Regions from separate parts of the Methylobacterium sp. CB376 genome, predicted to be linked through region 2. Evidence: predicted binding sites of a transcription regulator. Region 2 holds the regulator's gene; each other region holds the start of a gene.
The links. Region 2 encodes PhoB, which activates phosphate uptake and scavenging genes when phosphate is short. Its sites were predicted from a motif close to TGTCATNNANCTGTCAT; they were not measured.

Region 1 (7,071 bases), 2.6 Mb from region 2:
CTCAAGGATTTCGCCATCGAGCGCGCGCAGAGCTTCCGGCAGGGCGGCGCCGACTGGCACGAATTGGTGGCGCGGGCGACCGACATCCCCTCCGGCATGGCGGTGGTGGTGTCGCAGACGATCCGCTTCAAGCCCGACGGCTACTTCCGGGCGGTGGGGGTGGTGCGGGCGCAGGACCGCGACGCCACCCTGCCGCGGTTCCGCCAGGTGGTGGACGCGGTCCAGTTCCCCTGAGGGGCGGCGAGGGCGGGGTCGCGGCTCCGCCCGCTCATCGCCGGCCCCTCGCCCGACCGGCCCCGGGGCGCGCCGCGGCGCGGAATCCCGCGCGACATCCCCGGAGCCACGCTCCCTGAACGCCGCCGGGCCGGTCGTGTCAGCCGCCGTTCATGCAGCGCCCCTATAGTCCCGCTTCATCGATCGTCGTCAGTCGCAGCCTCCCGCGCGCCGCCCCGGCCCGGCGCGCGCGGCGGCGCGTGCCCAGGAGCGGCCCCGCCATGCTCGCCCGCGCGCCCCTGTCCGAGACGGCGGCGAGTCCGCGCGCCGACCGATCGCCCGGCCCCCTGATCGACAGCCTCGTCCCCGCCCTCGACACGGCCTTCGCCCTCGACCGCAGCGGCACGTTCCCGGAGGAGATCGCTGCCCTGGTCGCCCGGCTGCTGCCCGCGCGCGCCGCGATCTGGGACGAGGAGCCGGAGGCGGAGGAGGAGGCGGGCGCGCCGGCGGACCTCGCCGCCGCCCCCTGAGGCACCCGCCCCGGACCGGCGAAGTCCGGCGGTCCCTGCGGCAGCTCGCGCGTTGAGCGGCTGATCGGCCGGCCCATCATCCGCGCGCGCTGATCGTCCGGGGAGGTGGCGATGGCGAGCGCGACGGGCGGGCTGCTGCGGACGAAGCCGCTCGCGCGGCTCAACGCCGACGCGGCGGCGGGCGAGAACGGGCTCCACCGCAGCCTCGGCCCCTGGAGTCTCGTGGGGCTCGGGATCGGGGCGATCATCGGGGCGGGCCTGTTCTCGCTCGCCGGCATCGCGGCGGCCGAGCATGCCGGGCCGGCGGTCGTCATCTCCTTCGCCATCGCGGCCCTCTGCTGCGCCTTCGCGGGCATGTGCTACAGCGAACTCGCCAGCATGATCCCGGTCTCGGGCAGCGCCTACACCTACGCCTACGCCACGATGGGCGAGTTCGTCGCCTGGATCATCGGCTGGGATCTCGTGCTCGAATACGCGGTCGGGGCCGCCACGGTCTCGGTGAGCCGGTCGACATCCGTCGCGACGCTGCTGCAGGGCTGGGGCATCGCCCTGCCGCCGCGGCTGCTGCACTCGCCCTTCGAGACGGTCGCGCTCGCCGACGGCACCCGGACCAGCGGCCTCGTCAACCTGCCGGCGGTGCTGATCGTCTGCGTGATCTCCCTCCGGCTGATGCGCGGCGCGCGCGAGTCGGCCCGGGTCAACGCCGTGGTCGTCGTCGTCAAGGTCGCGGTGGTGCTCACCGTGAGCGGGGTGGGCCTGTTCTACGTCAAGGCGCAGAACTACGTCCCCTTCGTTCCGGACGATACGGGCACCTTCGGGGAGTACGGCTGCAGCGGGATCATGCGGGCGGCCGGGGTGGTGTTCTTCGCCTATATCGGCTTCGACGCGGTCTCGACGGCGGCACAGGAGGTGAAGAACCCCCAGCGCACCATGATGGTGGGGATCCTCGGCTCCCTCGCGATCTGCACCGTCCTGTACATCGCCTTCGCGGCCGTGCTGACCGGCCTCGTGCGCTCCGACGCGATGCGGGGCGATGCCGCCCCGGTCGCCACCGCCATCGCGCGCACACCCTTCCCGTCCCTGCAGGCGCTGGTGACGCTCGGCGTCATCGCGGGCTTCAGCACCGTCATGCTGGTGCTGCTCTACGGCCAGTCGCGGGTCTTCTACGCCATGGCGCAGGACCGGCTGCTGCCGCGCTTCTTCGCGGCGATCCACCCGACCTGGCGCACGCCCTACCGCTCGAACCTGTTCTTCATGGTCTTCGCCGCGCTGCTCGGGGGCTATCTATTTCGGCTACGGCCGCCGCTACAGCCGCGTCGGCCACGCCGCCCGCCCGCGGACCCGCACGGCCTGACCACGGGCGCTCGATACGACCAGATCGGACTGTGTTGTTCGAAGAAAAGCGCCGCAGGCCGTGCGCCGCCACACCGCCGCGTTGTTGAGGGGGCGCGAGACAAGGGCGGCTTCTTCGAGGAAGCTGTCAGCCTCACTTGGTAGAGGAACACGCGCATGAGATCCTCTTCGGTCCTCGCAGCGGTCACGCTGCTGCTCGCGGGCCCGCCCGCCTTCGCGCAGGGCACCGCCCAGCAGCGGGCTGCCTGCACGCCGGACGTCTGGCGCCTCTGCGCCTCGGCGATCCCCAATATCGGGGCGATCACCTCCTGCCTGCGGCGGGAATCCGCGAATCTGAGTCCCGCCTGCCGCACCGTGATGAACGAGGTGCAGGCCCCGACCCAGCAGGCAGCGGCGCCGCGCCCGGTCGCGCGTGGCCCCGAGCGGCAAGTCGCCGAGCGCCAAATCACCAGGCACCGAGTCGCCGAGCGGCGGATCGCGGAGCGTCAAGCCGCCGCGCGGCCGGTCCAGCTCCGCCGCATGGCCCAGGCCCGGCCCGCCCCGCGCCTGATGACCGCCCGGCCCGTCCCCCGGATGATGACGCCCCGGCCGGCTCCGACGCGCTTGGCGATGCGGCGCGGCTACGCCCATACCGCGATGATGGACCGCCCGGTCCCGCGCGCGGCGTCGCGACGGCACGTCGCCGGGCGCGGCTACGGCATCCCGGCCGGCCTCGCCGGGCTCGGCGGGCCCGGCAGCCGCTCGGCCATGCGGCAGGCCAATTACTGGATGCGCCAGATCGGCGGCATGATGGGCGGGATGGGAGGCGGCATGGGCGGCATGTCCCTCGACTCCATCCGCAACATGCGCGTCGGCGACCTGATGGGCATGATGGAGTAGGCGCGTCCCGCCGGCATGACGCAGGACGGGGCTGAAGGGCCGCCGCGGCGAGGGCCGCGGCGGCCCCGCCTCACGGCCCGCGATCCGCTTTCCGGACGATCAGTTCCGGGCAGCGGATGACACGCCCGCGCGGCGCCTGAGCGAAGCCGACCCGACATCCGCATGGCCGAAATGGGAGATGGCGAAGCAATCCGCCGGATTTCGGATGACGGCCGCGCCTGCCCTGATCCCTCCGGCCCCCGCGGCACCTGCCCGCGCCTGTCACACGGGTGTCGCCCCCCGCGGATCAGGGTCCGCGCAAGGACTCGCGCGTGAGTCCGGCCAGAACGGGGGAGCGGCGATGTCGCGTTCGGCGGTCGGCGGCTTGGGTCCGGTGGCGGGTCCCTCCGGAACGCCGCAACCGAAGGAGGGGCGGCCGAATCTCGACGGCCGGACCTCCGTCCTCGCCGCCGCGATCTTCGTCGCGGTGCTCGGCGGCGCGCTGCTCTGCGCGGCCTGCGGCATCCGCATCGACGTCATCGAGACCGGAACGGCGGTCGTCACCTCCCTGCCCGTCATCCTGCCCTTCGTGGCACTGACCATCGCGCTCGCCTTCGAGTTCGTGACCGGCTTCCACGACACCGCCAACGCCGTCGCCACCGTCATCTGCAGCCACTCGCTGCCCGCCACCGTCGCGGTGGTCTGGTCGGGCTTGTTCAACTTCCTGGGCGTGCTGCCGGTCTCGACCACGCACGTCCTGTCCTCGGGCGCCGCCGGCACCATGGCGGCGAACCGCTCGGGGCTGCAGCCCGGCACCCTGCGCAACCTCGCCATGGCGTGGCTGCTCACCCTGCCGGTCGCCATGCTCCTGTCGGGCCTGCTCTACGCGGTCTCCTCGCAGGTGTTCTGAGCATGGCGGCGCCGGCCCCGGCCGCCTTGCCGCGGCTCCTGTGCGACGAGCCGGCCCTGCCGGGCCTGCTCTTCGCGATGATCTTCGACGAGACGGGGCGCGGCCGGCTCGTCGGGCACGACGAGGATCTGCCGGCCCTCGGCAGCTTCGGCGAGGGCTTCCTCTGGCTGCACCTCAACCTCGTCGACGCGCGCCTCGACACGATGATCGCGGAGGGCCGGCTCGGCCCGCCGCGGCTCGCCGCCTCGGCCTTGGGGCGCGACGCGCACCAGCGCATCGCCGTCGAGGGCGGCTTCGTCGGCGGGGTCGTGGCGGACCTCGCCCGCGACGGCGCGCGGGCGAAGGTCGACCCGGCCGGGCGCCTGCACGTCGTGATGGGGCCGCGCTTCCTGGTGAGCGGCCGCCGCCACCCGGTCGTCGGCCCCGACGCGACCCGCGACGCCGCCCAGGAAGGCCTGCCGATCACCTCGCCGGTGCGCCTGCTGGAGGCGCTGATCGGCCACGTCGTGGGCGCCATGGCGAAGGAGGGCGCGGCCCTCTCGGAGGAGCTCGACGCCATCGAGGACCACGTCATCGAGGAGACCTCGCGCGTCGAGCGCCGCCGCCTCGGCCCGATCCGCCGCGACGCCGTGCGCCTGCACCGCCAGCTCCTCGGCCTGCGGGCGGTCTTCCACCGCTTCGAGGAGGAGGGCGAGGCGGAGGGCCTGCCCGACCGCGAGGTCGCCGCGGCGGCCCGCATCGCCCAGCGGCTCGATTCCCTCGACCGCGACATGCTGGCCATGGCCGATCGCAGCCGCCTCCTGCAGGAGGAGCTCTCGGCGCGGCTCGCCGAGGAGACGAACCGGCAGCTCTTCACCCTGTCGGTGCTCACCGCCCTGTTCCTGCCGCCCACCCTGGTGACGGGCGTGTTCGGCATGAACACCAAGGGCCTGTTCTTCGCCGAGCACGAGGCGGCCTCCCTCTTCGCCCTCGGCATCGCCGGGGGCTCGGCGCTCGCGGTCTACCTCGTCATCCGGATCCTGGGGCTGCGCGCGCCGGGCCGCTGAGCCCGGGTCCTCGGCGGCGCCGGACCTGACCCAGGAGTAGTGTGGCATGCCGGACGCAACCAGAGGAAAAGGACGCGGGCGGGCACGCATCCCTGGGACGCCGGGACCGGGCCGGGGCTAGGCTCGCCCCGGCTCCCCGCAGGGCTGCTTCGGGTTCTCGACGACATGCGTGCCAACCTTCTGGGTCTTGCCGCCGCGGCGGCGGCGGTGCCGGCCGTCGCGGCCGATCTCGCGGCGCCGGTGCCGGTGCCGGCCTATCGGCCGCCGGTGCAGCCGCTCAGCATCGTGTCGGAGTTCCGCATCGGCGGCTCGGCGCAGGACCCCTGGAGTCCCGAGGCCGGCAGCGGCAACGTCGTGAGCGAGGTGCTGTTCGCCAAGCCGGTGGTCCCGGCGGACCCGTTTTGGAGCCAGTTCGTGCCGCGGCCCACCGTCGGCGGCAGCTACAACACCGCGGGCCGCACCAGCTACGCCTATCTGGGCGCGACCTGGACCTTCGACATCACGGACCGGATCTTCGTCGAGGGCTTCTTCGGCGCCTCGTTCCACAACGGCGCCACCGGCCGCTTCGTGCCGCCGAACTTCAACGCGCTCGGCTGCTCGCCGCTCTTCCGCGAGGCCGCCTCGCTCGGCTTCCGCCTGACCGAGCACTGGAGCGTGCTCGCCACGATCGAGCACCAGTCCAATGCGGGGCTCTGCGTCGCCAATCGCGGCCTGACCAATGTCGGCGGCAAGGTGGCCTACACGTTCTGACCCTCCGCTCGCCGGCCGGACGGCAGCGGCCGCGCGCCCTCTGTCCAATTGGAAGCGCGCGCCCCCTCGTGTAGACGGTCCCGACAGCCGCCAAGCGTCGGGAAGCGAGAAGCCGTGGTCGTCCTCAACCGCATCTACACGCGCACCGGCGATGCCGGCACCACCGCCCTGGCGAGTGGCGAGCGCCGCTCCAAGGCGGACCTGCGCATCGAGACCTACGGCACCGTCGACGAGACCAATGCCTGCCTGGGGCTCGCCCGCCAGCACACGACCGGCGAGCTCGACGCGATGCTCTCGCGCGCCCAGAACGACCTGTTCGATCTCGGGGCGGACCTCGCGACGCCCGAGAGCGACCAGCCCCTGCCCTACGAGCCCCTGCGCCTCGTCGCCGCCCAGGTCGAGCGCGTGGAGCGGGAGATCGACGCGCTCAACGCCGCGCTGACGCCCCTGCGCTCCTTCGTGCTGCCGGGCGGCACGCCCGCCGCGGCCGCCCTGCACCTCGCCCGCACGGTCTGCCGCCGGGCCGAGCGGCTCGCGGTGGCGCTCGCCGCCACGCCGGGCGAGCGGGTCTCGCCGGTGGCGATCCAGTACCTGAACCGCCTCTCCGACTTCCTGTTCGTGGCCTCGCGCGTCGCCAACGACGGCGGCGCCAGGGACGTGCTCTGGGTGCCCGGCCAGAACCGCGCCTGAGGCGCCGCCGCCGCCCTGCCGGGACCGTACCGATCTTTCGAAACCAACCCCCGGCCGGGCCCCCGCCGCCCGCGCGGCGGCCCCGGCCCGGGCTTTCGCCCGCGTTGACATTTCGGAAAATCGGCCGTTACGGTCCGGCACCTTGCTCCCAAAAGGGATGGTCGGCGGGCTTGCGCGCGGCGCGCGCGACGGCACGGCCTCCCGGCCCGGAAGGAAACGACGGTCATGAAGGTCCTGGTGCCCGTGAAGCGGGTCGTCGATTACAACGTGAAGATCCGGGTCAAGCCGGACGGCTCGGGCGTCGAGCTCGCCAACGTCAAGATGTCGATGAACCCCTTCGACGAGATCGCCGTCGAGGAGGCGATCCGCCTGAAGGAGAAGGGCAAGGTCACCGAGATCGTCGCCGTCTCGATCGGGCCGCAGCAGGCCCAGGAGACCATCCGCACCGCGCTGGCGATGGGTGCCGACCGCGGCATCCTGGTCAAGACCGACGCCGCGGTGGAGCCGCTGGGCGTCGCCAAGATCCTGAAGGCGCTGGTCGACAAGGAGGGTCCGAGCCTCGTCATCCTCGGCAAGCAGGCGATCGACGACGATTCCAACCAGACCGGGCAGATGCTCGCGGCGCTGCTGGGCTGGCCCCAGGGCACCTTCGCCTACCGGATCGAGGCCGGCGAGGGCGCCCTCGACGTGACCCGCGAAATCGACGGCGGGTTGCAGACGC
Region 2 (7,071 bases):
GCCGGTCTCGATCGACGAGGCCTTCCTCGACCTCTCCGGCACCGAGCGCCTGCACGGGGCGAGCCCCGCCGTGACGCTGGCGCGCTTCGCGCGGGCCGTGGAGGCGCAGCTCGGCATCACGGTCTCGATCGGGCTCGCGCCGAACAAGTTCCTGGCCAAGATCGCCTCGGACCTGGAGAAGCCGCGCGGCTTCTCGGTGATCGGCCGGGAGGAGGCGCGGGCCTTCCTGGCGCCGCGGCCGGTCGGCATCCTGCCGGGGGTCGGGCAGGCGGCCGCCGGGCGGCTCGCCGAGATCGGGATCCGCCGCGTCGGCGACCTCGCGCGGGCGGATCCGGCCCGGCTCCGGGCCGCCCTCGGCCGCGACGCGGCCCGGCTCGCGCGCCTTGCCGGCGGCGAGGATCCGCGCCCGGTCGAGCCGCACCGCGCGGCCAAGAGCGTCTCGGGCGAGACCACCTTCGCGGAGGACCTGCGGGATTTCGCGGCCCTGCGCCCGATCCTGTGGCGGCTGTGCGAGACGGTGGCGCGGCGCCTCGTGCGGGCCGAGCTCGCGGCGGCGAGCGTGACCCTGAAGCTGAAGGATGCCGGGTTCCGCCTGCGCACCCGCACCCGGTCGGGCCTCGCGCCGACGCAGCTCGCCGAGCGCCTGTTCCGCCCCGCCGAGGCGATGCTGCGCGAGGCCTGCGACGGCACCGCCTACCGGCTGATCGGGGTCGGGGCCGGCGACCTCTGCGCCTCCCTCCACGCGGATCGCGGCGACCTCGCCGACCAGGGCGCGCGGCGCGAGGCGAGCCGGGCCGCGGCGGTCGACGCCCTGCGCGCCCGCTTCGGCGAGGCCGCGATCCAGCGCGGCCTCGCCTTCACGCCGGCGGACAAGGACGCGAAGGGGTGATCCGGGATCCGGTCGATCCAAGCGGATCCCGGATCACGCGCCCGCGCGGCGCCTGAGCGAAGCTCTCATCCGCCATCCCGAAGGGATCGATCGGATCTGGGATGAGACCCGACCGGCGCCCGCGGGGGCGGCTCGTCCGCCCGGGGGCACGGCTCAGGGCTTGCACTCCTTGCTCTCGCTGCCGAGGTCGATCCGCGACAGGTCGCCCTTGAGGGTGAAGTCCCCGTAATCGAGGCGCAGAGCCCCGCTCACCCCGTTCTCGTAGAGGTCGAAGGACAGCACGTAGATCGGCGTGCGCTCCCCCTCGCCGGTGGAGAAGTAGCTGAGCGTCACCGGCCAGCGCGGCATCGCCGCCATCGCCCCCTCCTGCAGCGGGGGCTCGGCCCGGGGCGCCCCGTCCTTGCCGGCCTCGGCGCTCGCCGGGACCGCCTTGCGCGGGCCGATCACCGCGAGCGTGTCGTAGATCTTGCGGCCGTCGTCGGACCCGTCGAACACCTTCACCGAGACGGTGTGCTCGCCCGCCTGCGCCGCCTCGATCAGGCGGCGCATGTGCGCGGCCGGGAACAGCACCTCGCCCGGCGCGCTCACCCGGGCCCGCTGCGGCTGCTTGAGGGTGACGGCGAGGCCCTTCTCGTCGCGCTCGGCATCGCCCGCCACCGCCGGCTGCTCGCTGCCGTTCAGGTCGGATTGCGTGCGGAAATGGAAGGCCTTGCCGTCGCCGCTCTCGAAGGTGTTGTTGCGCAGGTCCGAGGTGCGCGCGCCGCTCTCGGCGCTCTCCAGCACCGTCACCTGACGGTACTGGAGCGCCCAGCCCTTGCAGGGATCCCCGGAGAAATCGAAGACGATGCGCCCGCGCGCGCTCTCGACCGCGCGGGCGCCGGTGCTGCGCAGGAGCGAGAGGTCGTAGACCGCCCGGTGCGGGGCGAGGCGGATCCCCCCGGCCGGCTCCGCCGCGAGACCGGTGGGCAGGAGAACGACGAGCGGCAGCAGGGACGCGAGGAGTGTCCGCATGGAATTTCCCGTGTCGGGCACGCGCGGCCCGGGGCGGAACCATAGGTGCAGGGCGCCGCCCGGGCAACGCGACCTCTCGCACGGGATGCAGCGTGGCGCGGATGCCACTCTGTCCCGCTCGCCCTCGCCCGGGGCGGGCCCTCCGGGGCCGCCCGCGGAGTGCGCGGCGGCCGCCTCGGGGCGCCGGCGCGCGCCCGCCCCGGCGCGTGACAAGCTGTTGATACGCTGTGGATTTCCTGGCCTCGCCGCCCCCCCGGAGGGGACCCCGCCGGGCGCCTCTCCCCCCAGTCCGCGGCCCTGCGCGAACCCGGCCCGGCGCGGGGAAAACGGGTCCGGCGGGGCCGTGGGACTCTTGCGCGGAGAACGGCCGCTCCTGTAGGTTCACCCCCGTCGCAAGCGCTGTCACGAAGCGGCGATCATCAGCAGCAGAGAGGCACTGGACGCGCGGTCGCACGGCCGAACGCAGACGGCTGCGTGCGTCCTTGCCGCTGATGGGTGGGGGAATTCGGAGGCGGCGATGACGGATGCGGGCCCGAGCTGGACGAAGGAACGGGTCGAACTCCTGAAGCGGCTGTGGGGAGAGGGGCGCAGCGCGAGCCAGATCGCGGCCGAGATCGGCGGCGTCTCGCGCAATGCGGTGATCGGAAAGGTGCATCGGCTCGGCTTGGCCGGCCGGGTGCTGAAGTCGAACGGGGCGCCCGCGCCGGTGCCGCGCAGCCGCGCGCCGAGCGAGGAGGAGCGCCCGCCCGCCCAGGCGCCGGTCCCGACCATGGTGGCGCCCGCGCCGGCCTCGCTGGCGCTGGTGCGCGCCGAGCCCCCGCCGTCGGCGGAGGCGGCGCTGCCGCTCTCGGAGCGGGTGACGATCATGGAGCTGCGCGAGTTCATGTGCCGCTGGCCCATGGGCGACCCGGCCTCGCCCGATTTCCGCTTCTGCGGCGCCCGCTCGATCACGGGCCTGCCCTACTGCACCCACCACGCGCGCATCGCCTACCAGCCGGCGACCGAGCGCAAGCGCAGCGACCGGCGGGTCGTGGCCTTCCGCTGAGCCCCGTTCGCCGAACCCGTCACCGGTTCGGCGGCGACGACCCGGCGGCGAGGCCCCGGCGGGCCTGCGCGGCGCGATCCTGCCGGGATCGCGTCCTGGGAGGGTCGTCCTGGGAGGGTCAAGCGTGCCGTCGCCGCGCGCAGGGCGGACCCTCGCGGCCGACGCCGCCGCGATGCCGTCCGCCGATGCCGGGCCTCGATGCGGCCGGGGCGCTCAGGAGGCGCCGTTCGCGAACATCTCGTCGAAGGAGTAGCCCGAGCCGCGCACGGTGCGGATCGGGTCGGGGCGGCGCGGCCGGTTGATCGCCTTGCGCAGCCGGCCGATATGCACGTCGACCGTGCGCTCGTCGATGTAGACGTCGTGGCCCCAGACGCCGTCGAGGAGCTGCTCGCGGGAGAAGACCCGGCCCGGGCTCTGCATCAGGAATTCGAGCAGCTTGAACTCGGTCGGGCCGAGATGCAGCTCCCGCCCCTCGCGCCGCACCCGGTGGCTGACCCGGTCGAGCTCGATGTCGCCCGCCACCAGGAGATGCGCCACGTGGGCCGGCTTGGCGCGGCGCAGCAGCGCCCGCACCCGCGCCAGCAGCTCCGGCACCGAGAAGGGCTTCACGATGTAGTCGTCGGCGCCGGTGGCGAGGCCGCGCACCCGGTCGCCCTCCTCGCCGCGGGCGGTGAGCATGATGACCGGCAGCCGCTCGGTCTCCCGGCGCGCCCGGATCCGGCGGCAGAGCTCGATGCCCGACAGCCCCGGCACCATCCAGTCGAGGAGGACGAGGTCCGGCACCTGCTCGCGCAGGCGGATATCCGCCTCGTCGCCGCGGGCCACGGCATCCACCGTGAAGCCCTCGGCTTCGAGGTTGTAGCGGAGCAGGAGCGTCAGCGGCTCCTCATCCTCGACGATCAGGATCCTCGTGCTCATCGACAATGCGGGTCTCCGGTCCGGTCACGCCTCCGGCGCCGGCGGCGCCACCGTGGCGAAGCTCGACCGGTCGTTCTTCGGGCGCTCGGTCGGCAGCGTCTCGCCGCTGACGAGGTAGTGGATCGTCTCGGCGATGTTGGTGGTGTGGTCGCCGATCCGCTCCACGTTCTTGGCGCAGAACAGGAGGTGCGTGCAGAAGCTGATGTTGCGCGGATCCTCCATCATGTAGGTGAGGAGCTCGCGGAACAGGGACGTGTAGAGCGCGTCGATGCCGCCGTCGCGCGCCCAGACGTCGAGGGCCACGGCGACGTCCTGGGTCGCGTAGGCGTCGAGCACGTCCTTGAGCTGCTCCTGCACGAGGTCGCTCATGTGCTGGACGCCGACCACCACCTTCTGGAGCTGGGGCTGATCGCTGATCGCCACCACCCGCTTGGCGATGTTCTTGGCGAGGTCGCCGATCCGCTCGAGGTCGCCGGAGACGCGGATCGCCGAGATCGTCTCGCGCAGGTCGATCGCCATCGGCTGGCGCTTGGCGATGAGCAGGATCGCCCGCTCCTCGATCTCGCGCTGGAGCCCGTCGAGGCGGGCATCCGCCGCGATCACGCTCTGGGCCAGGGTGCCGTCGCGGCGCACCAGGGCGGTCGCCGCATCCGCCATCATCTTCTCGGCGATCCCGCCCATCTCGGCGATGCTGCGGCGCAGGTTCTGCAGGTCCGCGTCGTAGGAACTGACGATGTGATCCGACATGGCGCTCGTCCTGCTCGCAAGGGGGAGGGTCAGCCGAACCGGCCGGTGATGTAGTCCTGGGTCTGGCGCTTGGTCGGAGTCATGAACAGCCGGTTCGTCGGCCCGAACTCGATCAGCTCGCCGAGATACATGAAGGCCGTGAACTGCGAGATGCGGGCCGCCTGCTGCATGTTGTGGGTGACGATCGCGATGGTGAATTCCCCGCGCAGCTGCTCCAGCAGCTCCTCGATGCGGCCGGTCGAGATCGGGTCGAGGGCCGAGGTCGGCTCGTCGAACAGGATCACCTCGGGCTTTTGGGCGACCGTGCGGGCGATGCAGAGGCGCTGCTGCTGGCCGCCCGACAGGCCCATGCCGGATTGCTTGAGCTTATCCTTGACCTCGTCCCAGAGGGCGGCCTTGCGCAGGGCCTCCTCGACGCGCTGGTCGAGGTCGGCCCTGCCGAGCCGCTCGTAGAGCCGGATGCCGAAGGCGATGTTGTCGTAGATCGACATCGGGAAGGGCGTCGGCTTCTGGAACACCATGCCGACGCGGGCGCGCAGCTCGTTCAGGTCGATCGCCGGGTCGAGGATGTTGCGCCCGTCGAGCAGGATCTCGCCCTCCGCCCGCTGGTCGGGATAGAGCGAGTAGATCCGGTTGAAGGTGCGCAGCAGCGTGGACTTGCCGCAGCCCGACGGCCCGATCAGCGCGGTGACCTGCCGGTCGTGGAAGTCGAGGTTGATGTTCTTCAGGCCCTGGAAGGTCCCGTAGTAGAAGTTGAGGTTCTTGACCGCGAGGCGGACCGGGGCGGTCTCGTCGGCCGCGCCGGATTTGACGACCGGTGCGGCGGTGGCGGAGGCGCTCATCGGGGTTCTCCGGAGGATCGTCGGCGGGGGGCGGCGCGGTCTCAGCGGCCCCTGCCGCCGCGCAGGAACAGGCGGGCCGCGATCGACAGGCCCAGGATGGTCACGGTGATCAGCAGGGCGCCCGCCCAGGCGAGTTGGCGCCAGTTCTCGTAGGGCGAGAGGGCGAATTGGTAGATCATCACCGGGAGGTTGGCGACGCCGCCCATCAGGTTGGGGCTGAACCAGGAATTGTTGTTGAGCGCCGTGAAAAGGAGCGGCGCCGTCTCGCCCGCGATGCGCGCCAGGGCGAGCAGGATGCCGGTGACGATGCCGGCCTGCGCGGCCTTCCAGGTGACGGCGCGGATCACGATCGAGGGCGGCGCGCCCAGGGCCGCGCCGGCCTCGCGCAGGGAGCCCGGCACGAGGCGCAGCATGTCCTCGGTGGTGCGCACGATCACCGGCGTCGCGATGATGGCGAGCGCCACGCCGCCGGCCCAGCCCGAGTAGCCGCCCATGGTGCGCACCATCACCGTGTAGACGAAGAGGCCGATCAGGATCGAGGGCGCCGAGAGCAGGATGTCGTTCAGGAACCGGATCGCGTCGGCGAGCTTGGCCGTGCGCCCGTACTCGGCGAGGTAGGTGCCGGCGAGCACCCCGACCGGGGTCGCCACCACGATGCCGATCAGCGTCATGACCAGGCTGCCGAGGATGGCGTTGGCGATCCCGCCCCCCTCCGAGCCGGGACCCGGCGTCACCTCGGTGAACAGGGTCGGCGAGAGGCCGCGCAGGCCCTCGACGATCAGCATCAGCAGGATCGAGCCCAGCACGATCGCGCCGAGCGCCGTCGCCGCCGTGCAGAGGATGATCAGCAGCCGGTCGGCGGTGCGCCGGCCGGCGCGGACGCGGCCCCAGGCTTGGCGCGCCGGTTCGGCGGTCGCGGCCTGGCCTGCCGTGGCGAGGGTGGTCCGGGCGTCCATGGCATCAGAGCTCCGTCGGGCGGGATCAGGCGACCTTCACGCGGCGCACGAGCAGCCGGGCCACGATGAGGACGATGAAGGTGACGACGAACAGGATGCAGCCGAGCGCCAGCAGGGCGTGCAGCTGCATCCCGTCCGCCTCGTTGAACTCGTTGGCGATGCGCGACGCGATGGTCGAGCCCGGGTCGAAGATCGAGGGCGACAGGCGGTTCGCGTTGCCGATCACGAAGGTCACCGCCATGGTCTCGCCGAGCGCCCGGCCGAGCCCGAGCATGATCGCGCCGATGATCGAGACCGAGGCCTGCGGGACCAGCACGTGGCGCACGACCTCCCAGGTGGTGCAGCCGATGCCGTAGGCGCTTTCGCGCAGGACGGTCGGGATCTGGTCGAGCATGTCGCGGGTGATCGAGGCCACGAAGGGCACGATCATGATGGCCAGGATGATGCCGGCGGTCAGGATGCCGACCCCCGAGGGCACCTGCGCGTAGAGCAGCGTGCCGACGACAGGCAGGCCCTCGACGAGGTTCGAGACCGGCACCTGCACGAAGCGGGCGAAGAGCGGGGCGAACACGAACAGGCCCCACATGCCGTAGATGATGCTCGGCACCGAGGCGAGCAGCTCGATCGTCATCGCCACGGGCTTGCGCGCCCAGCCGGGGCAGA
Region 3 (7,071 bases), 2.2 Mb from region 2:
CCCGTCGCCGGCGAGGCCGAGCCGCACCAGGAGCGAGGGGGCGGCGCGGGTGAGATCGACCCGCTCCGGGGCCGTCACCAGCATCAGGGCGTGGTCGGCGAGCCCGGCGTGGAAGCCGATCGTGGCCGGCGTCTCGCCCTGGGACTCGAGCCAAACCTGCTGCGCGCGGTTCCCCTCGACGTAGTAGGCGTCGACACTCACCACGCGCACGCCCTGCGGCGCCCAGGCGCGGTCGAGGCGCGCCGCCACCTCCTGCTGCACCTTCAGGCTGCCGCCGTGGTCGCACAGGAACAGGATGAGGCGGAAGCCGTGCGCCTTGAGGCTGCGGGCGATACCCTCCAGCGTCCCGGCGAAGGCCTCCTCGGAGACGCCGAGCGTGCCGGGGAACAGGAGGTTGTCGGAGGGCGGATCGAAGCGGCCCTGGGGCACGTAGGAGATCACCGGGGCGACCAGGGTATGGCCGAGCGCCTCCGCGATCCGGCGCGCCGTGAAGGCCACGATACTGTCGTGCTTGTCGATCGGCAAGAACGGGCCGTTCTGCTCCAGCCCGCCGCTCGGCACCAGCACGGTCGTGAAGCCCTGCTCGCGCGCCTGCTGCACCTCGACCCAGGTCATGTCGGCGATCGCGATGCGCGCGACGAGCGGGGCCGGGAGCGACGCCCGCATGGTCAGGATGCCGACCGCCAGCACCGTGCCGACGGCGAGCAGGAGGCGCCTGGAGCGCCGGCACGGACTCAGGATCGGCATGGGGCGCGTGGAACGACCAGTGAAGCGGCACGATTCACCAGTCACCTAGCGCGTGACGATTAACCGAATCTTATATGCATGCGGGATGTGCCGCGCGTGCCGCCTTGCTCCGGTAAGAACAACGGGTCGCGCGCCGGCAGGCGCCTGGGCGTGGGTCGAAGACCCGCATCGGCGCCCACCGGGCAGGATCCTCCGCCTCGCGGGCGAGGCGGCGCCGGTCCCTGCCGCGGCCTCCTCTTGCTCCGCGTGCGCGGGCGTGCTTTTGCACGTCTGGCAATGGCCCGGCCGCACCCGTCATCGGGCTGAAACAGAACCGCCCCATCTGTGCCCACGGCACAGCAGGAGACGAGGCGCCATGGCCCTGAACACGATCCTTCGCGCCGGACTCGCGGTCCTCGGGATCGCGGCGGCCGGTCCCGCCCTCGCGGTCACCGAACTGCAATGGTGGCACGCCATGGTGGGGGCCAACAACGACGCGGTCATTCGGCTGGCCGAGGAGTTCAACGCCTCGCAGAGCGAGTACAAGGTGGTCCCGGCCTACAAGGGTACCTATCCGGAGACGCTGAACGCCGGCATCGCGGCCTTCCGGGCCGGCACCGCGCCGCACATCATCCAGGTCTTCGAGGTCGGCACCGCCACCATGATGGCGGCCAAGGGTGCGGTGAAGCCCGTCTACCAGCTGATGAAGGAGGCGGGCGAGCCCTTCGACCCGAATGCCTACCTGCCGGCCATCACGGGTTACTACTCCACCGCCGCCGGGGAGATGCTGTCCTTCCCGTTCAATTCCTCGTCGATGGTGATGTGGGTCAACCGGGACGCGCTGAAGAAGGCCGGCCTCGACCCGAACGCGCCGCCCAAGACCTGGCCCGAGGTCTTCGCCGCCGCCAAGGCCCTCAAGGCTGCCGGCTACACCACCTGCGGCGTCTCCAACACCTGGGTGACCTGGGCCCACCTGGAGCAGTTCTCGGCCTGGCACAACGTGCCGCTCGCCACCAAGGCCAACGGGCTCGACGGCTTCGACACCGCCCTGCAGATCAACGGGCCGCTGCAGGTCAAGCACCTCGCGACGCTCGCGGAGATGCAGAAGGACAAGCTCTACGACTATTCCGGCCGCTACGACAACGGCTTCGGGCGCTTCACCTCGGGCGAGTGCCCGCTGATGCTCGGCTCCTCCGGCTCCTACGGCAACGTGCGCGGCAACGCCAAGTTCGAGTGGGCGGCGGCCCCGATGCCCTATTATCCCGACGCGCCCGGCGCGCCGCAGAACAGCATCATCGGCGGCGCCTCGCTCTGGGTGATGGGCGGCAAGTCGGCCGAGGAGTACAAGGGCGTCGCCAAGTTCTTCGCCTTCCTGTCGGACACCGAGCGGCAGGCGCGCATCCACCAGACCACCGGCTACCTGCCGATCACCAAGGCGGCCTACGAGAAGTCGAAGGCGGATGGCTGGTACGACAAGAACCCGGCCCTCGAAGTCCCGCTCAAGGAACTGACCAACAAGCCGCCGACCGGGAATTCCCGCGGCCTGCGCCTCGGCAACATGCCGCAGATGCGCGACGTCTGGGCCGAGGAGATCGAGGCGGCGCTCGCCGGCAAGAAGAGCGCCAAGGAGGCCCTCGACGAGGCCGCCGCCCGCGGCAACGCCATGCTGCGCCAGTTCGAGAAGCAAGCGAACCGCTGACCGTGGGACCCGATCGCGTCACCTTCGGGGGCTGGCGGCTGCCGCTCCTCCTGCTCCTGCCGCAGCTCCTGACGGTGGCATTGTTCTTCTACTGGCCGGCCGTCCAGGCGGTCGGCCAGTCCTTCCTGGCGCAGGACGCCTTCGGGCTCGCGAGCGAGTTCGTGGGCTTCGACAATTACCGGGCCCTGTTCGCCGACCCGGCCTATTACGGCGCGCTCGGCGTCACGGCCGTGTTCTCGGCCGCGGTGGCGGGGCTGTCGCTCGGCCTCGCGCTGCTCCTTGCCGTGATGGCCGACCGGGAACTCGCCGGGGCGGGCCTCTACCGCACCCTCCTGATCTGGCCCTACGCGGTGGCGCCCGCGGTGGCCGGGGTGCTGTTCGGCTTCCTGTTCCAGCCCTCCCTCGGCATCGTCGCGCGGGGGCTGCGCGACCTCGGCGTTGCCTGGAACCCGCTCCTCGACGGCACCCACGCCCTGATCCTCGTGGTCATGGCCGCCGCCTGGAAGCAGATCTCGTACAATTTCCTGTTCTTCCTCGCCGGGCTGCAGGCGATCCCGCGCAGCGTGATCGAGGCGGCGGCGATCGACGGGGCGGGGCCGGCGCGGCGGTTCTGGACCATCGTGTTCCCGCTGCTCTCGCCCACCACCTTCTTCCTCCTCGTCGTCAACGTGGTCTACGCGTTCTGCGAGACGTTCGGGACGATCGACGTCCTCACCCATGGCGGGCCGGGCCGGGCCACCCAGACCCTCGTCTACAAAGTCTACCAGGACGGGCGCACCGGCTCGGATCTCGGCGCCTCCGCGGCCCAGTCCGTGGTGCTGATGATCATCGTGATCGCCCTCACGGCGGTCCAGTTCCGCACCGTCGAGCGCAAGGTCGCGTATTAGGGCGCGCCCGGGCCGTGAACCTCCGCGCCGCCGCTGCCGTTGGTGCGGGGAATCGGAGGTCCCATGACCCGACGCCCCCTGACCGCGCGCATCGCCCCGCTGACGCTCGCCACCGCGCTCCTCGCCGGCCCGGCGGCCCTCGCCCAGTCCGTCCATGCCCAGTCCGTCCCTGCCCAGCAGGGCGCCTCGCCGTTCCTCACGGCCCCGCCCCCGGGCGCGATGCGGGCGAGCAAGATCCGCGGCGTCGGCGTCGTCGGGCAGGACCACGTCCGGGTCGGCAAGATCGAGGACCTCCTCGTCACCGAGGACGGCCGGGTGCGGGCGGTCGTGATCGGGGTGGGAGGCTTCCTGGGCCTCGGCGAGAAGAAGGTCGCGGTGCCCTTCGACACGCTCGCCTGGAACACCGGCGTGTCGCCCCGGGAGAGCCCGCCCTCCTTCACCACGCCCGAGCGCGCGCCGAGCGAGGCCGAGGCCCGGACCGCCGGCCCCGAGACGATGCCGGGGGCGACGAGCCGCAACGAGGTGCTCTCGGCCGTGCAGGACAAGCACAGCGGCGCGGTCACCGAGGCGACCGGCTCAGTCGAGGCGGCGCGGCAGCCGCGCGGACCCGCCACCGTCCTGGTGGTCGGCAAGAGCGGCGGGCCGATCGAGGCCGAGTTGCGCATGACCAAGGCGGAGCTCGAGGCCGCCCCGGCCTTCGACGACGAGGCCCGCCCGGCCCGGTGAGGCGGCCGGCCGCTGCGAAACGCGGTTTCGCGTCCTGGCGGTCGGGGCGCGACCGCGCTACACCTCGGGGCAACCGACCAGCAGGAGGAGCCCGCGCATGACCGCCGCGCCCGTCGCCGCCATCACCCAGACCGACCTGAGCGCGGCCAAGCCGCACGAGGGAAGCAAGGGCGCCTTCCGCTGGGACGATCCCTTCCTGCTGGAGGACCAGCTCACGGACGAGGAGCGGCTGATCCGGGACACGGCGCGCGGCTTCGCGCAGGAGCGGCTCCTCCCCGGCATCGTCGAGGCCTACGCGGAGGAGCGGACCGACCGCTCCCTGTTCAACGCCATGGGCGAGCTCGGCCTCCTCGGCGTGACGCTGCCGGAGGAGTACGGCTGCGCCGGCGCGAGCTACGTCGCCTACGGCCTCGTCGCCCGCGAGGTGGAGCGGATCGATTCCGGGTACCGCTCGATGATGAGCGTGCAATCCTCCCTCGTCATGTACCCGATCTACGCCTACGGCGACGAGGCGCAGCGCCGGACCTACCTGCCGAAGCTCGCGACGGGCGAGTTCGTCGGCTGCTTCGGCCTCACGGAGCCCGATGCCGGCTCCGATCCCGCCGGCATGAGGACGCGGGCGGAGAAGATCGACGGCGGCTACCGCCTCTCGGGGGCCAAGACCTGGATCTCGAACGCGCCGATCGCCGACGTCTTCGTGGTCTGGGCGAAGTCGCCCGCCCACGACAACCAGATCCGGGGCTTCGTCCTGGAGAAGGGGATGAAGGGGCTCTCCGCCCCCAAGATCAAGGGCAAGCTCTCCCTGCGGGCCTCGGTCACGGGCGAGATCGTCATGGACGGGGTCGAGGTGCCCGAGAGCGCGCTCCTGCCCCATGTCAGCGGCCTCAAGGGGCCGTTCGGCTGCCTCAACCGGGCGCGCTACGGCATCTCCTGGGGCGCCCTGGGGGCGGCGGAGGATTGCTGGCACCGCGCCCGCCAGTACACGCTCGACCGCACCCAGTTCGGCCGCCCGCTCGCCCAGACGCAGCTGGTGCAGAGGAAGCTCGCCGACATGCAGACCGAGATCGCGCTCGGCCTCCAGGCCTCCCTGCGCGTCGGCCGGCTGTTCGACGAGGGCCGGGTCGCGCCCGAGATGATCTCCATCGTCAAGCGCAACAATTGCGGCAAGGCGCTGGAGATCGCCCGCACCGCCCGCGACATGCACGGCGGCAACGGCATCATGGGCGAGTACCACGTCATGCGCCACGCCCAGAACCTGGAGACGGTGAACACCTACGAGGGCACCCACGACGTGCACGCCCTGATCCTCGGCCGGGCGCAGACCGGGCTGCAGGCGTTCTTCTGACGCCGGGCCGCGGCCCGCCCGGGATGCGGCCGCCTCGACCCCATCGGCGAGGTCGGCGCGACCTGTGATCCTCGACGGGGCGGGCGATGCGCCGTGCCGCGGTCTCGCCTGCGGGGGCCGCGACGGGCGCATCTCGGCGGTGATCCGGCTCGCTCCCGAGGGCTTCGCTCAGGCGCCGCGCAGGCTTGTGATCCGGGATCCGCCTCGGTCAAGCGGATCCCGGATCAGGCCGTCTCCGCCGGGTGGCCCGCCCGGCGCAGGGCCTGCGGGGACTGGCCGTAGAGGCGCAGGAAGGCGCGGCGCATCCGCTCGCGATCGGCGAAGCCCACCTCCGCGGCGATCACGTCCAGGGAGTGGCGCCCCTCCACCAGCATCGCCCGCGCCGCCTCCACCCGCAGCCGCTCGACCACCTTGGCGGGCGGCTGGCCCAGCGCCTGCCGGAAGGCGCGGCTGAACTGGCGCGGCGACAGCCGCGCCGCCTCGGCCAGGCGGGCCACCGTCAGGTCCTCCCGCAGGTGGCGCCGGGCGTAGTCGAGCACCCGCTCGATCCGGTCGGTCTTCGGGGCGAGGTCGAGCAGGCGCGACAGCTGCGGCTGGCCCCCGGAGCGGCGCCGCTCCAGCAGCATGCGGCGCGCCACCTCGCGGGCCGTCTCCGGACCGAGGTCGTCCTCGACGAGGCGCAGGGCGAGGTCGATGCTCGCCGCCATCCCGGCCGAGGTCCAGACCGTCCCGTCGCCGACGTAGAGCCGGTCCCGCTCCAGGCGCACCGCCGGGTAGCGGGCCTGCAGCTCCGCGGCGTTGCGCCAATGCGCCGTCGCGCGCAATCCGTCGAGCAGCCCGGCCTCCGCCAGGACGAAGGCGCCCGTGCAGGTCGCCGCCACCCGCCGGGCGCGGGCCGCGGCCCGCCGGACCAGGGCGGCGAGGCCCGCCGGCACGGTCCGGGGCCCCGCGAAGGCCCCGACCATCAGCGTGTCGAAGGGCGCCTCCGGGAAGGGCTCGGTCTCCAGGCGGAACCCCGCCGCGGTCGGCACCGGCCCGCCCTCCTGCGAGACCAGGCGGATCGCGTAGGCGGGCCTCGCGCCGAGCGCGTTGGCGCTCTGGAACGCGGCGAGCGCGGCGAGCGACATCAGCTGCGCCCCGGGCAGCACCAGGAGGCCGATCGTCCGCGCCGCGCGGGCCGGCGCGAGCGCCTCCGGCGCCGCATCCGCGATGCCCCGGGACGATGCTGCGAGGTCGTGGTCCATGGCGCGCGCGGGTCGGGACGGGCTCGACCGCGGCGGCCCTGGCCCCGCGTCGTGAGCGGATGCGGGGGCCCGGCGCCGCGGATTACAGGCATATACCAGTAACCTGCCCGCCCGGTCCAGCAGGGCCCGCCGCGCGGCCCCGCCGGGCGGTCAGCCGAGGCTCGGCAGGGTCAGACCGTGCTCCCGCGCGCAGGCGACCGCGTCCGGGTAGCCGGCATCGGCGTGGCGCATCACGCCGCTCGCCGGATCGTTCCAGAGCACCCGCGCGAGGCGCCGGTCGGCGGCCTCGCTGCCGTCGCAGACGATCACCATCCCGGCATGCTGCGAGAAGCCCATTCCGACGCCGCCGCCGTGGTGTAGGGACACCCAGGTCGCCCCCGAGGCGGTGTTGAGGAGCGCGTTCAGGAGCGGCCAGTCGGAGACCGCGTCCGAGCCGTCGCGCAT
Region 4 (7,071 bases), 2.3 Mb from region 2:
CCGATGTCGCATGAGACAATCGCGGACAAATCTCACGACATCGAGCGGTTTCGACTTTCCGACATCATTCGACCCCGCGAAGACGGCATAACTTGCGATATAGCCGGTCTCCGCGCAGCGGAAAGTCCCGAAATCTCGAAGCTTTATACTCTCGATCCGCACCAGGTCAGACCCGGCCGGCGCGGCGTCCGTCATTTTGTGATGAGGGCGGACGAGGTCTCCGGTCGCGACGATTCCGGAGACCTCGGACGGCTCCCCACCCCCACGCTCTCGCACTGCTGCATGTCGAGAAAGCCGGGCCAGGCGCGACGGGCCCGCCGCCCGTCGCGCCTACGACCGCTACTTCGCCTTCAGGAACTCGGCCACCTCCAGCAGCACGAACTCGTTGTCGTCGGCGCGGTTGGGGTCGCGGCTGGCCGAGAAGGGCAGGTTGTTGTCGTTGCCCACGACGATGTGCCGGTCGTCGACCACGTCCACGTTCTCGATCGTGAAGAACGGGAAGGCCAGCACCCCGTCGGTCAGCGGCTTGCGGGCGCGCTTGTGCGGATCGGCGATCCGCATCAGGTCGATGAAGCCGATCTTGCGCACCGGGCCGCCCCGGTTCGCCTCGGTCATCTCGATCTTGACGACGCGCTTGAACTGCGCCGGCACCGAGAAGCAGTCGGGCCGCTTCTCCCCCGCCGGGCAGGCCTTGTCGGCAGTCCCCTCCCCGTCGTCGCGCTCGATGATCAGCGCGGTCGCGGCGTCGATCATGTTGAAGTCGCCGATCGCGTGGCCGTTGCGCTCCAGCGGATAGGTCCAGAACCGGCCCGTCCAGGAGGCGGCCGCGACGTCGAATTCGAGGATGCGCAGATCTTCGCGGCCGTCCGTCTTCTCCCAATCCTTGGCGTCCGCGTCCCAGAGCGGGCCCTCCAGGAGCGGGTAGAGGAAGCGCCCGTCGGGCGAGGCCGCCATGCCCTCGAAGCCCTTGGAGCGCTTCACGGTGAACACGACCGGAGCGGTCGGGACCGGCGGGGTCGTGACCGCGAAGTGGTCGGGCGAGCGGGCGGGCTTGCCGGCCACGCTGGTCTCGATCACCGCCTTGACCCGGCCGCTGCGGTCGGCCCGGATCAGGTAGGGGCCGAATTCCTCGCCGATCCAGAGGTCGTCGCCGACGAACTGGAAGCTCTCGGGGTCGAAGTCGCTGCCGGTCAGGTAGCGGCTCTCCGTGCCCTCGTTGGCGATCCGGAAGGGGACGCGCCGGTCGGGATCGCGCAGGAAGATCGTCTCCAGCCGCTCGACGGTTCCCTTGTCGAAGTCGATCCGGTAGCGGTTCAGGTACAGCATGGCGTCCGGCGAATACGCCTTGGTGCCGTAGCCGTTGTCGGTCAGCACCCAGAAGGTGCCGTCGGCCATGCGCTTGATGCCGGAATGGCCCTGCAGCGGCTGGCCCCGGAAGGGCAGCTTGACCCCGGTCGGGTGGCCCATCGAAAGGCCCTCGACCGAGCCGACCTCGTCCACGCGGCGGCCGGTGGTGAACTTGCCCGAGACCGTGAGATCCTTCGGCGCGTCGGCAGGCGCCGGGATGACGCTCAGGGCCGGCAGGATCGCGTGCCCGGCGAGCACGGCCGGGAAGGCCTGCGGCTCGGCGAGGGCGGGGACCGAGGTGGCCAGCAGCGCGAGGACGAGGAGACGGGGGACGGGCATGGACACCTCACGGGGCGTCGCGACCGGGCGGCCGCGGCGCGGCCCTTCTGCGCGAGGCCGGTGTCAGGCCCGTGACACGGCGCCCTCCCCTGCCCCTCGGCCCGCGGGGCCGTCTCCGCCCACGAAAAAGGGCACCGTCGCCGGTGCCCTCGCGCCGTCGCCGTGACCGTGGTCCCTACTCGCAGACCTCGACGCGGCGGTAGGTGAAGGATTCGTCGTCGAGCCAGACCTTGCGGCGCTCGAAGTGGCAGACCGGGGCGCGGCGGCGGACCACGACGGGCTCCGGCTCCTCGACGTAGACCCGGCGCGGCGGGGGCGCGACGTAGACCGGCGGGGGCGGGGCGGCCTGGGCGCCGTTGATGATCGCCCCGGCCGCGACGCCGCCGAGGACGCCGGCCGCCGCCCCACCGAGGATCGCGGCGCCGACATTGTCACGGGCCGAGGCGGCCTGCGGCGCCGCGACGGCGACGACGGCGACGAGCGCCGCACACGCGCTCACGCGCGAGAGGCCGAAAGAAGACAGAGCGCGCACGCTGGATCTCCAGGAAAGGTGCAAGCAGGATGGCGGCGATTGCTTAACGAAACGCCAAGGACACGAAGCCAAGGACATAACGCCGAGAGCAGAGGGAACCGCACGGGAGGTGCGGCGCGGCGCGACGCGCCTTCCAGCCCATCGCGACCATGCCGGCAGCGTGGTGGCGCTTTGCGGCAATTTCCGGGTGCATGGCGGCATTCCCGTCCTGCACGGCCGCCTGTGATCTGCCTGCATCAGGGCACGGCCCAGCCGGGCGAGGCGGGGCCGCCGAGGCGATCCCGGCGCCCGCGCGGGGCCGGGACCGCGCCGCTCACGCCTCGCCGCTGAAGCGGCCGTGGCAGTGCTTGTACTTCTTGCCCGAGCCGCAGGGGCAGGGCTCGTTGCGGCCGACGCGGCCCCAGGTCGAGGCGTCGGTCGGGTCGCGCTCCAGCACCGCCGCGTCCGCCGAGAGGTCCTGCGCCGCGTAGCCGAAGGCACCGCCCCCGCCGCCGAAGCTGCCGGAGCCCTGCGGCAGCGCGAACTCGTTCTCGCCCGTGACCGGGTCGAGGTGCTGGGCGAACATCGGCGGCAGGCTCGGGGCCTCCGGCTCCTGCATCATGATCTCGATGCGCATGAGCTGGCCGGTCACCTGCTCGCGCAGGGAGCCGATCAGGCCGTTGAAGAGCTCGAAGGCCTCCGACTTGTACTCGTTGAGCGGGTCGCGCTGCGCGATGCCGCGCCAGCCGATCACCTGCCGCAGGTGGTCGAGGGTCACGAGGTGCTCGCGCCAGAGGTGGTCGAGGCTCTGCAGCAGGACCTGCTTCTCCACGTAGGCCATCAGGTCGGGGCCGTTGCGCTCGACCCGGGCCGCGTAGCCCTCGTCGGCGGCCTTGCGCAGGCGGTCGCGGATCTCCTCGTCGGCGATCCCCTCCTCCTTGGCCCAGTCCTCGACCGGGACATCGAGGTTGAGCTGCGCGCCGATCGCCTCGCGCAGGCCCGCCACGTCCCACTGCTCCGGATAGGCGTCCTCCGGGATGTGCTGCGCCACCACGTCGTCCACGACCCCGTGGCGCATCTCGTCCACCGTCTCGCGCACGCTCTCCTGCGCCATGAACTCCCGGCGCTGCTCGAACACCACCTTGCGCTGGTCGTTCATCACGTTGTCGTACTTGAGCACGTTCTTGCGCATGTCGAAGTTGCGGGCTTCGACCTTCTGCTGCGCCTTGGCGATGGCCTTGTTGATCCACGGATGGATGATCGCCTCGCCCTGCTCCAGGCCGAGCTTCTGCAGCATGCCGTCCATGCGGTCGGAGCCGAAGATGCGCATCAGGTCGTCCTGGAGCGACAGGTAGAACTTGGAGCGCCCGGGATCGCCCTGGCGGCCGGAGCGGCCGCGCAGCTGGTTGTCGATGCGCCGGCTCTCGTTGCGCTCGGTGCCGACGATGTAGAGCCCGCCCGGCAGGGCGGATTTGCGGCCCGCCTCCGGATCCGCCGGCTCGCCCGAGGCCAGCACCTGGGCCCGGTTCTCGTCGATCTCCCGGCGGATCGCATCGACGCGCGCCTGCCGCTCCGGCCCCTCCGGAACCTCGGCGAGTTCCTGCGCCACCCGCATCTCGACGTTGCCGCCGAGCTTGATGTCGGTGCCGCGGCCGGCCATGTTGGTGGCGATGGTGATGGCGCCGGGCACGCCGGCCTGCGCCACGATGTAGGCCTCCTGCTCGTGGAAGCGCGCGTTCAGCACCGCGAAGCGCTTGGTCACCCGCCCCTCGCGGGCCGCCGCGTAGACCTCCTCCATGGCCGAGAGGTTGCTGTAGTCGAGCGGCCGGTAGCCGTGCCTCTCCAGGAGGGCCGCGATGTGCTCCGAGCGCTCGATCGAGCCCGTCCCGACCAGGACCGGCTGGTGGCGGGCATGCGCCTTGTCGATCTCCGCGATGATCGCGGCGTACTTCTCCTCGGCCGTGCGATAGACCTCGTCGTCCTCGTCCACGCGCTCGACCGGGCGGTTGGTCGGGATCTCGACCACGCCGAGGTTGTAGATCTCCTGGAACTCGTCCGCCTCGGTCGAGGCGGTGCCGGTCATGCCGGCGAGCTTCTTGTAGAGGCGGAAGTAGTTCTGGAAGGTGATCGAGGCCAGCGTCTGATTCTCGGGCTGGATCGTGACCCGCTCCTTGGCCTCCAGCGCCTGGTGCAGGCCCTCCGAGTAGCGCCGGCCCGGCATCATGCGGCCGGTGAACTCGTCGATGATGACGACCTCGTCGTTGCGGACGATGTAGTCCTTGTCCCGCGTGAACAGGGTGTGGGCGCGCAGGGCCTGGTTCACGTGGTGGACGATCGTGATGTTGTGCGCGTCGTAGAGGTCGCCCTCCCGCAGCACCCCCGCCTCGCGCAGCAGCTCCTCGATGTGCTCGTTGCCGCTCTCGGTGAGCGAGACCGTGCGCTGCTTCTCGTCGAGGTCGTAATCCTCGCGCGCGAGCCGCGGCATCAGCGCGTCGATGGCGACGTAGAGGTCGGAGCGGTCGTCGATCGGCCCCGAGATGATCAGCGGCGTGCGCGCCTCGTCGATCAGGATCGAGTCGACCTCGTCCACGATCGCGAAGGCGTGGCCGCGCTGGACCATCTGGCCCAGCTCGTACTTCATGTTGTCGCGCAGGTAGTCGAAGCCGTACTCGTTGTTGGTGCCGTAGGTGATGTCGCAGGCATAGGCCGCCTTGCGCTCGGCGTCGTCGAGCCCGTGCACGATGATGCCGGTGCTGAGGCCGAGGAAGCCGTAGACCCGGCCCATCCACTCGGCGTCGCGCCGCGCCAGGTAGTCGTTGACCGTGACGACGTGGACGCCCTGGCCGGCGAGCGCGTTGAGGTAGGTGGCCAGGGTCGCCACCAGGGTCTTGCCCTCGCCGGTCTTCATCTCGGCGATGCCGCCCTCGTGCAGCACCATGCCGCCGATCAGCTGGACGTCGAAATGCCGCTGGCCGAGCACCCGCTTGGCCGCCTCGCGCACGGTGGCGAAGGCCGGCACCAGGATGTCGTCGAGGCTCTTGCCGGCCGCGACCTCGGCCTTGAGCGCGTCGGTGCGGGCGCGCAGGGCCTCGTCGCTCAGGGCCTCCATCTCGGGCTCGAGGGCGTTGATGGCCGCGACCCGGGGCCGATAGCCCTTCACCCGACGGTCGTTGGACGACCCGAAAATCTTCTTGGCGATGGCACCGAGCATCGTGGACCTGCGATCGATCGAAACGTCTGACGCGAGCGTGATGCCGCGCGTTATAGAGCCATATAGGCGTCCGCGCATCAGAAAGGGACCGGGCCTCTCGGGCGGGTCGGCCCTGCGCCGAAAGGCTTACGGCCGGAGGGCGCGCGGACGCTTGATTCGGCGCGCCCGCGGCCCTGTTATCGGCGCCGCCAACGACAGGGCGGGCCGGCCGGGTCCGCCGATCGGGAGAGAAACCTCATGCGGACCCTGACCCGGGCGCTCGCCCGCACCACCGCGCTCGGCCTCGCGCTCCTCGCCGCCCAAGGGCTCGTCGCCGGCCCGGGCGCCCTCGCCCAGCAGGCCGACCCGGGCCGGATCTCGGACGGCGTCGTCAAGATCGGCATCCTCAACGACCAGTCGGGCGTCTACGCCGATTTCGGCGGGCGCGGCTCGGTCGAGGCGGCCAGGATGGCGGTCGAGGATTTCGGCGGCAGCGTGCTCGGCGCGCCGGTCCAGATCGTCGACGCGGACCACCAGAACAAGCCCGACATCGCCTCCAACGTCGCCCGCCAGTGGTACGACACCGACAAGGTCGACGCGATCATGGAGCTGACCACCTCCTCGGTGGCCCTCGCCGTGCAGGGGCTCTCGCGCGAGAAGAAGCGGATCACCATCGTGGACGGGGCCGCGACGACGGACCTCACCGGCAAGCAATGCACGCCCTACGGGTTCCATTGGGCCTACGACACGCACGCCCTGGCGGTCGGCACCGGCGGCTCCCTGGTCGAGAATGGCGGCGACACCTGGTTCTTCATCACCGCCGACTACGCCTTCGGCACGGCGCTGCAGGCCGACACGACGAAGTTCGTCGAGGCCAAGGGCGGCAAGGTGCTCGGCAGCGTGCGCCATCCCCTGAGCGCGCAGGACTTCTCCTCCTTCCTGCTCCAGGCCCAGGGCTCGGGCGCCAAGGTCATCGGCCTCGCCAATGCAGGGCTCGACACCTCGAACTCGATCAAGCAGGCGGCGGAGTTCGGCATCGTCCAGGGCGGCCAGCGCCTCGCGGCCCTGCTCTTCACCCTGGCGGAGGTGCACGGCATCGGGCTCAAGGCCGCCCAGGGCATCGTGCTCACCGAGGGCTACTACTGGGACCTCGACGATCAGGCCCGGGGCTTCGCCAAGCGCTACATGGCCCGGTTCGGGCGGATGCCGAGCATGATCCAGGCCGGCACCTACTCGTCGGTCACCCACTACCTGAAGGCCGTGAAGGCGGCCGGCACGGACGAGACCGAGGCGGTCGCCCGCAAGATGCGCGAATTGCCGGTCGACGACTTCTTCGGCCGCGGCGGCAAGGTGCAGGCGAACGGCCGCATGGTCCACGACATGTACCTGTTCCAGGTGAAGACGCCGGCCGAGTCGAAGGCGCCCTGGGACTATTACAAGCTCCTGGCCACGATCCCCGGCGAGAAGGCGTTCCTGTCGCCCAAGGACAGCGGCTGCCCGCTGACGCAGTGAGGCGCGGAGCGCCCGTCATCGCGGGAGGCGGCTCGCCGCCTCCCGCGGAGGCGCCGTCGCCGGGAAGGTCGCGCTCAGCAAACGTCTCGGCCGATGGACATATACTGGTCAAATTGCCTCGAAATTCATCGCACCCTTCCGCGGATGAAACTCAGATTTGCGCCGGGTTTAC

Region 1: a site for PhoB is predicted at 3,235-3,251, ahead of QA634_RS10195 (inorganic phosphate transporter). Genes of this name have one in related genera too.
Region 3: a site for PhoB is predicted at 1,040-1,056, ahead of ugpB (sn-glycerol-3-phosphate ABC transporter substrate-binding protein UgpB). Genes of this name have one in related genera too.
Region 4: a site for PhoB is predicted at 1,747-1,763, ahead of QA634_RS09060 (esterase-like activity of phytase family protein). Genes of this name have one in related genera too.

The regions. Positions count from the first base shown of each region.
Region 1 is NZ_CP121648.1:2,275,074-2,282,144, reverse strand. Features, by position in the region: gene QA634_RS10215 (hypothetical protein) at 1-234, shown strand, start outside; gene QA634_RS10210 (hypothetical protein) at 495-743, shown strand; gene QA634_RS10205 (amino acid permease) at 855-2,240, shown strand; gene QA634_RS10200 (hypothetical protein) at 2,253-2,975, shown strand; gene QA634_RS10195 (inorganic phosphate transporter) at 3,316-3,864, shown strand; gene QA634_RS10190 (transporter) at 3,867-4,910, shown strand; gene QA634_RS10185 (acyloxyacyl hydrolase) at 5,076-5,660, shown strand; gene QA634_RS10180 (cob(I)yrinic acid a,c-diamide adenosyltransferase) at 5,775-6,350, shown strand; gene QA634_RS10175 (electron transfer flavoprotein subunit beta/FixA family protein) at 6,576-7,071, shown strand, end outside.
Region 2 is NZ_CP121648.1:7,332,806-7,339,876, forward strand. Features, by position in the region: gene QA634_RS33750 (DNA polymerase IV) at 1-889, shown strand, start outside; gene QA634_RS33755 (cell envelope integrity EipB family protein) at 1,043-1,900, opposite strand; gene QA634_RS33760 (GcrA family cell cycle regulator) at 2,418-2,945, shown strand; gene phoB (phosphate regulon transcriptional regulator PhoB) at 3,159-3,863, opposite strand; gene phoU (phosphate signaling complex protein PhoU) at 3,888-4,610, opposite strand; gene pstB (phosphate ABC transporter ATP-binding protein PstB) at 4,640-5,452, opposite strand; gene pstA (phosphate ABC transporter permease PstA) at 5,494-6,408, opposite strand; gene pstC (phosphate ABC transporter permease subunit PstC) at 6,434-7,071, opposite strand, start outside.
Region 3 is NZ_CP121648.1:1,870,309-1,877,379, forward strand. Features, by position in the region: gene QA634_RS08320 (creatininase family protein) at 1-747, opposite strand, end outside; gene ugpB (sn-glycerol-3-phosphate ABC transporter substrate-binding protein UgpB) at 1,103-2,425, shown strand; gene ugpA (sn-glycerol-3-phosphate ABC transporter permease UgpA) at 2,428-3,312, shown strand; gene QA634_RS08335 (PRC-barrel domain-containing protein) at 3,376-4,038, shown strand; gene QA634_RS08340 (acyl-CoA dehydrogenase) at 4,136-5,383, shown strand; gene QA634_RS08345 (GlxA family transcriptional regulator) at 5,608-6,627, opposite strand; gene hutU (urocanate hydratase) at 6,778-7,071, opposite strand, start outside.
Region 4 is NZ_CP121648.1:2,034,785-2,041,855, reverse strand. Features, by position in the region: gene QA634_RS09060 (esterase-like activity of phytase family protein) at 340-1,686, opposite strand; gene QA634_RS09055 (hypothetical protein) at 1,862-2,218, opposite strand; gene secA (preprotein translocase subunit SecA) at 2,532-5,408, opposite strand; gene QA634_RS09045 (ABC transporter substrate-binding protein) at 5,646-6,899, shown strand.